2 regions of the Picosynechococcus sp. NKBG15041c genome follow, and region 1 is predicted to be linked to the other one. Evidence: riboswitches for the same ligand, from Rfam matches in the RefSeq annotation. Region 1 holds a riboswitch; the other holds the start of a gene.
The links. Region 1 has a riboswitch for cobalamin ahead of metE (5-methyltetrahydropteroyltriglutamate--homocysteine S-methyltransferase). Riboswitches for the same ligand answer to the same signal wherever they lie in the genome.
Positions count from the first base shown of each region.

Region 2: another riboswitch for cobalamin. It lies ahead of ACZ45B_RS02665 (TonB-dependent receptor); the one in region 1 lies ahead of metE (5-methyltetrahydropteroyltriglutamate--homocysteine S-methyltransferase).

Region 1 covers NZ_AP040364.1:54,837-58,486, forward strand. Annotated here, with positions in the region: gene ACZ45B_RS13890 (cation-translocating P-type ATPase) at 1-24, opposite strand, end outside; gene ACZ45B_RS13895 (hypothetical protein) at 103-231, shown strand; cobalamin riboswitch at 497-694, shown strand; gene metE (5-methyltetrahydropteroyltriglutamate--homocysteine S-methyltransferase) at 1,070-3,319, shown strand; gene ACZ45B_RS13905 (hypothetical protein) at 3,306-3,650, shown strand, end outside.
Region 2 covers NZ_AP040363.1:544,843-548,492, reverse strand. Annotated here, with positions in the region: gene ACZ45B_RS02670 (phosphodiesterase) at 1-393, opposite strand, end outside; gene ACZ45B_RS02665 (TonB-dependent receptor) at 436-2,418, opposite strand; gene ACZ45B_RS02660 (hypothetical protein) at 2,562-2,756, shown strand; cobalamin riboswitch at 2,721-2,866, opposite strand; gene ACZ45B_RS02655 (D-alanine--D-alanine ligase family protein) at 2,923-3,650, opposite strand, start outside.

The DNA of each region.
Region 1 (3,650 bases):
CGTCCAAATATGGGTCGAGTCCATAAATATCCTTTCTGAGCAGACATGCCTTGATGCTGTCATAACTTCTTCAAAAGCAAACTAAGGGCAGCCTAAACATCAATGATTCTTTACCGTTTGACCAGGGGGATCGGGGGGCATTTCAAGCGGTTAGCCAATACCAATAATATTGTTGTGCCCATGGGCTGGGGTGACCATGAAGGCGATCGCCAGAGCTTTCTTGAGGTCTGAGCCGTTACGATGCCGATGGCCAAAATTTTCCGGCCCCTAGAGAAGCTGCTCTGGGTTAAGGATACCCAACTCGAAATTGCCCTACGGAAGAAATTTCCAATTTTCTCTTGGTGCAAATCATGCATTCTGAAAATATAAATATGAGCATTAAATGGATTGATGAGGGGTCGTTTTAACTGAAGTTCTTATTTAAAACTGGTGGGTCATAATTGCCCATGGACAAAGAATTTTTTATGTCTATTACTGGGGATGTTAATTCAGTGATATTATAGAATCTACTTTCGGTTCTAGTGGGGATCAGCCGCTAGAGGAAACGGGGAAAGAGCAGTGAAAATCTGCCGCTGTCCCGCAGCTGTAAGCCGATTTTAAGGGCCAAGTTTTAGATTTTAGCGCTATGACAAATCTAAAATCGAGTCCCAAAAATTGTGTAAGTCAGAATGCCCGCCGATCCTAAACCACCTTCTAAAACATCTGCGAGGTACGGATGATCAACGTTTTAGTCTTGGCCTGTTCAAGTCCAGGTCGCCTTAGGAGTATTGCCACAAAGCTCCCATACCAAGGATTTAATCTTAACCAGGCATCCTTGCCAAATGATTGTTGACGCTTTTGCAAATTAGGTTGCGGCAATAGGGACTGTTTTAGGGCAGCATCCCGAGGTTTTTTATTACTTCAATCTGCTTTGCGATCGCCTCTTTTTACTTAGGTTATCCACGCCTCATTTAGGGGTTACTTTTTGCTGCACTGATAGCGTTATTTTCTCCTCAGTGGGCAACCGGATTTCCTAATAGTTTTCTGTGCAAATTTTTCGAACTATAGTCATTCAAGAAGACCCATTATTATGACCATTCAAACGACAACTATTGGTTACGCTCGTATGGGCAAACGCCGGGAGCTCAAGAAAGCTCTAGAAAGTTTTTGGAGCGGCACCACTAGTGCTGATGCTTTGTTCGCTATGCGGCAGGATCTTGAAACTCAGGCTTGGCAGGCTCAATTGGATGCGGGCATTGATCACATTGCGGTGGGTGATCAAACCCTTTATGACCATGTCCTGGACTGGACTGTGCGCCTCGGACTGATTCCCCGACGGTTTCACGGCTTGGGCGGCCTGGATCGCTACTTTGCCATGGCCCGGGGCCGGGACGCCTTGCCAGCACTGGAGATGACGAAGTGGTTTGACACCAACTACCACTATCTTGTGCCTGAGCTTGAAGACAATATGCAACCCCTCGGAAACTTTGGGGAGTTTTTGGCGATGGTGCAGCGATCGCAAGCTATTTTGGGCGATCGCGCTGTACCTGTGGTCCTCAGCCCGGTGACCCTCCTGGCCCTGAGCCGCCACAACGGGGATTTGATGGCTTGGTTGAATCAATTATTGCCGCTGTATGTGGATCTACTGACCCAACTCAAGGCATTGGGTGTGAAGGAAGTTCAATTGCATGAGCCAATTTTGGTCACCAGCCAAGCCGCCGATCTCAAGGCCGCTGTCCAAGGCACCTATCACCAATTGGCCAGCGCCGGCTTGCCGATACAGCTCGTTACCTACTTTGATGATCTGGGGGTGAACTATGGCTGGGTCACACAGCTCCCTGTGGCGGGTCTCAGCCTAGATTTTACCCGGGGTAGAAACTTAGATCTGCTCACAACCCAAGGATTTCCTCCGGGGAAAATTTTGGGGGCCGGGATCGTTGATGGCCGCAATGTTTGGCAGATTCACCCCAGTGTTGCTCTGAAAACATTGGAAAAACTCCAGGCGATCGCCCCCCATTTGCGGGTACAGCCGTCCGCCTCGCTGCAGTTTGTGCCCCATGATGCCACCTTAGAAACCCAGTTACCTGAGCCGCTGCGCCATGTCCTGAGCTTTGCGGAACAAAAGTTAGCGGAGGTGACCTTCCTCGCTCGCACGTTAGCTGGTGATGAGACGACGACCCAACAAAGGGCGATCGAACAGCAGTGGCAAACCTTTAAGCAGTTCAATCCACCAAATGTCGCAGTGCAGAGCGCAATCCAGAAATTGACGGCAACAGATTTTCAGCGATCGCTGCCCTATGCCCTCCGCCTAGAAAAGCAAATTAAACTGCCCCCCCTGCCCACGACGACCATCGGTTCCTTCCCCCAGACAAAGGATGTGCGCCAGTTGCGGGTGAAATACAAAAAAGGCGAAATTTCCCAGGCGGACTACCAGGCGGCGATCGATGTCCATATCGCTGACTGCATCAAACTTCAGGAAGACATCGGCCTAGATGTGCTAGTCCATGGTGAATTTGAGCGCACTGATATGGTGGAATACTTCGGCCAACAACTGAATGGGTTTGCCTTTACGGTTCACGGTTGGGTGCAGAGCTATGGCAGTCGCTGTGTGCGGCCCCCGATTATCTATGGTGATGTTGCCTGGCTCCAGCCAATGACCGTGCGAGAATTTCAGGTGGCCCAATCCCTAACGACTAAGCCTGTCAAGGGTATGCTGACTGGGCCAGTGACGATGATCAACTGGTCATTTACCCGCACTGATATTCCGCGCCGTGACCAAGCGATGCAAATTGCCTTGGCCCTACGGGAAGAAGTGGCTAGTCTAGAAGCGGCCGGGGCCACAATGGTGCAGGTCGATGAACCAGCCCTGCGGGAAGGGTTACCCCTGAAGGTCGAACGTTGGCAAGCATATCTAAATTGGGCAGTGGATGCTTTCCGGTTGGCTACTAGTGCTGTTAAACCAGAGACCCAGGTACACACCCACATGTGCTACTCCGAATTTGGCGACATTATTGAACATATTGAGCGTCTGGATGCCGATGTGCTCTCTATTGAAAACAGCCGCAGTAACAATGAAACGTTGTTTGAAATTACCGAGGCTGGCTATCGCTATCAAGTGGGGAATGGGGTTTATGACGTCCATAGTCCGGTTGTCCCCAGCGTTGAAGAGATGGTGCAACAACTGCGCACGGGCATTGACCACCTACCGATCGCCCAAACTTGGATTAACCCAGACTGTGGTCTGAAAACCCGCCGTTGGGAAGAGGTCGTCCCCGCTCTCAAAAACATGGTGGCTGCGACCCAGGCGCTACGGGAGGAGATTCAAAATGCCGCTGACTGATCTTTGGCAACACCGTCATACGACTTGGCAAGCTGCTTTTATCCGAGAAAATTTATTGTCTTTAGGTCACGGGGCTTGGCAGGGCTATGTGACCCAAGGGCGTGGCATGGTTGTTTGTGAGGTGGTGACAGCAGACCTGAGTGTGCTGAATTGGCGTCAGGATGTGGTGCCATATCGTCTCCAGTACCAGCCAGCCGCCACCACCCGTCCATATTTAAAATCCCGTGGCCTACCGGGGGAGGCGCTAGACTCTCTGTTAACGGTGGTGCAAACCTATAGCCCTGAGCGAGAAATGCTCCTTTTCCTGAGCCATGGTCGTTCGGTAGAAGTG
Region 2 (3,650 bases), on a different replicon from region 1:
AGCCAATTGCTGGGCGCTTAAAAAGCCTTCGCCATATTCTGGGTTTTCGTGGTGCGAATCCAACAGCAGCAATTGCCACTGGCCTAGGGAAATGCTCCTTTCCACTGAAAGATAATCCCCCTGCAAAATCCCGGCCATCACCTCTGGATCATCATGGTTTCCCGGCAGCCAATAGCTGGGAATCTGGGTCGTTTCAACCAGATCCCGCAACCGCTCGTAGGCGATCGCCTCGCCGTCGTGGGCCAGATCCCCCGTCAAAATGAGCCGATCTGGCTTATGCCGCAGCACCGCCGCCAACACCGCCTGAAAAGACGAATCGGTTTTGACGCCGCGCATTTCTGCCCCCGGGCGATCGAGGAGATGGGTATCGGTAATTTGGGCGATTCTGACCATAGAAAATTGGGGGTTAAATGGCAGGGAACTTCACAGGCAACATTAACGGAAGCGGGCATTCACGCCGATTTGGAAACGCCGTTCCACTCCAGGGTAGCCCGGGAAGGTTTCAAAATCTGCGTCAAATAAATTTTCCACACTCGCCGTCAGATTCACGGTTTCACTGAGGGGGTAGCGAGCCCGCAAATCCACATTGGTGTAGCCTTCAAGGGAGTTTGTATTGGCGTTATTTGTTAGGCGATCGCCCACCCGCTTCAGAAAAATTCCCGCGTAAATGCCCTGGGGATCTTCATAGGCCAGGCCAATATTGAAATAATCCGTCCCCGCAAAGGCGACCTCATTGCCAACGAATGCAGGATTAGTGTCGGCGAGAATTTTAGAGTTGTTCCAAGTGTAGTTAGCAAAAGCAGAAAGAGAAGGCGCCAGTTGGACGGTTAACTCTGCCTCTAAACCTTGATTCCGGGCTTTTTGAATATTTTGGGGGGTGAATGTGCCGAGGTCGAAAACAATGGCATCATCGAGGGTGTTATTAAAATAGGTCAGTCGCACCAGTGCCCGGTCAGAAAAACGGTGGTCAATGCCCAAGTCAAAACTATTGGCCGTTTCCGGGACTAAATCAGGATTACTAAACCCAGGGAAATATAGATCCACCGCCGTGGGGACGCGGAAATTGCGGGCATAATTACCCCGGATGCGGGTGGCTGTTCCTACTTGCCAGGCAAACCCGGCACTCGGAGACGTCACCGAACCATCCGCCAAACTATTAAAGTCTTGGCGTAGACCAAAATTGAGGGCAAATTCCGGGGAAACATCCCAGCCATAGCGCGCAAAAATCGCCCCCTGACTGAGGTTTTCGTCATAGCTAAAGCCAAAGACACCAGGATCTTCTGCTGTTGCGGTCAAATAGCGGTAATCCACGCCATAGGTGAGGTTTTGGGTCTCGCTTAGTTGCCAGTTATGCTGGATTTGTGTGCCAAAGGAACGGTTTTCATAGCGAGCATCGGTCGTCCCAAATTGATCATTGAAGAAACGAAAATCATTGAAATCTGCGAAAACCTTCGTTGTCAGCATTGAATCATCGCTATTGCCGAGGCGAGACTCTAAATCCAATGACAGTAGCCAATTGTTGTCGTATTGCGTCGCGTTAGGGCTAGGGAAAGTCACACTCCCCGGAATTTCGAGATCCTTGCTGCTATAGATACCGCTAAAGCGCAGTCGATGGCGATCGCCTAACTGGGTAATTGCCTGGAGGTTCACATTTTGAATATTACTAGCGGCATTATCTCGGATTCCCGCTAGACCACTGACCGGAATATCAAACTCAAAGTCATTATCTGCAGCCGTGCGGTCATAGGCAACGCGAACAGCCTGGGCCTCCGACCCAAAACTCACCCCGACCCGCTGGCGATTATAGCCAAAGCTCCCCAAATCAAGACCCGTTTCCACCACTACCGGTTGATTAAATTCCGGTTGCCGCGTGACGATGTTGATCACCCCGCCGATGGCATTGGAGCCAAATAGCGCCGAACCGCCCCCAGGGATGACCTCGATCCGCTCGACATTATCCGTTGTTAAAGTCGATAGATCGAAAGCACCAGAATCAAAACGGTTAATCGGTCTGCCATCAAGCAAAATCAGAGTTTGGGAAGAGTTGTTCGCCCCCCGCAAAATTTGAGAACTTTGGGCTCCCAAGCGGGATCCAGAGGTACTATCCGTAAAAATGCCAGGAAAATACCGCAAGGCTTCATTCACCGTGCGATAACCCTGGGCTTCGATCTGCTCACGGTTAATCACATAGGCGGCGCGGGTGGCATCTTTAACCGTTTCTTCACGGCGGGAAGGGCCATAAACCGTTTGATTTAAAAGCTGATCGATTACTGTCAACTCAAAATCAACGGTTTCTTGATCTTCAGTTTCTGAGTCTGCTTCAAGGTTGATTTCTGTTTGAGCAGCAGCGGCGATCGCGCCACAGAACAAGTAAAGAAAAACACAAGAAACGGTCTTAACAAAGGAAAATTGGGCCATTGAAGTAAGTTCAAAAAAATGTGAATTAGATGTAGCGATATTGACCGTTAATCGGCAGAATTCTCTGTAAAAAATCAAAGGAAAACTGCTACTGATTTAGGGTAATCAGTAAAAAATCTGTTTGATCAAAACCGATTAGGCCCGTGATTAATCACGAAGCTGCCGATGTAAAAATGGGCATTGTCTTAACAAAACTGGCGCTGGCTGTAGCGATATTGCAGTCTTGGCAAAGGAAATTGATCGCGGGCGAGAAAAAAAGAATTGAGGGTCAACATCCGTACCTCGCAGATGGTTTAAGTAATGTGTATTCTCTGGATTCGGCGGGCATTCTGACTTAGAAATTTTGCAAATTTCTTTACAGCTGCGGGACAGCGACGGATTTTCACCGTTCTTTCCCCATTACTTTTACCGGCTGGTCCCCGGTAAAACCGAACTGATTTTAATTATCAAGATTTAATTATATAGCAGGCGATCGCCCCCGCTGTAAATTTGTAAATTTATTTGTTAGGCGGCCAGCAATGCGGTGATATGGGGGATGATCTGGGCGTGGTTGGTGAACAAATAATCCAGGCGATCGCTAATCAGAGACAGAATCAAATCTTCATAGGTCATTTGCTGTTCTGAGAGCCCCTGGGCCACAAGACTAGTAACATTGGCCCCTGGTCGTTTGAGATCGGGCTTGGGGTTTGCTTCTAAAATTTGGATATTCCCCGTTCCATCCATCCGCGCGTCAATGCGAATGAGGGCATTTAAACTAAATTCCCAGTAGACTTGTTGCGCTAATTTCATTAACTTTTCTTTGGCTGGGTCACTGTCTTCTAAAAAGCGAATTCTTTGGCCGGTAATTGCTTTTTTATCCATGGAAGTAAAAATCTTTTCGTCTGGTTCCAAAAGTCGCTCTAAAACAGAAAATGTAAAAGGCGCGGCTAATTTTTCAAATTTGTCTTGGCGGTGACGCACATAGCCACAAACGGAGACACAAAACTCTCGCCCTGTCAGGAAAGGTTCAATTAAAGCGGTGTTGTGGGTCTGTTGATGGATGTTGGCGATCGCCTCACCGAGATCTTCAGGTTGGGCGATGAAATGAATATTTAAAGAAGCGCGACCCGAGACGGGCTTCACCAAAAAAGCCCCTTGATAATTTGTAAAAGTTTGCTGAAAACGAACATTATTTTTGGCGATAAATTTTCCCTGGGCGGGATGCCAAATCATAAAGGGAGCAGTGGGGAAGC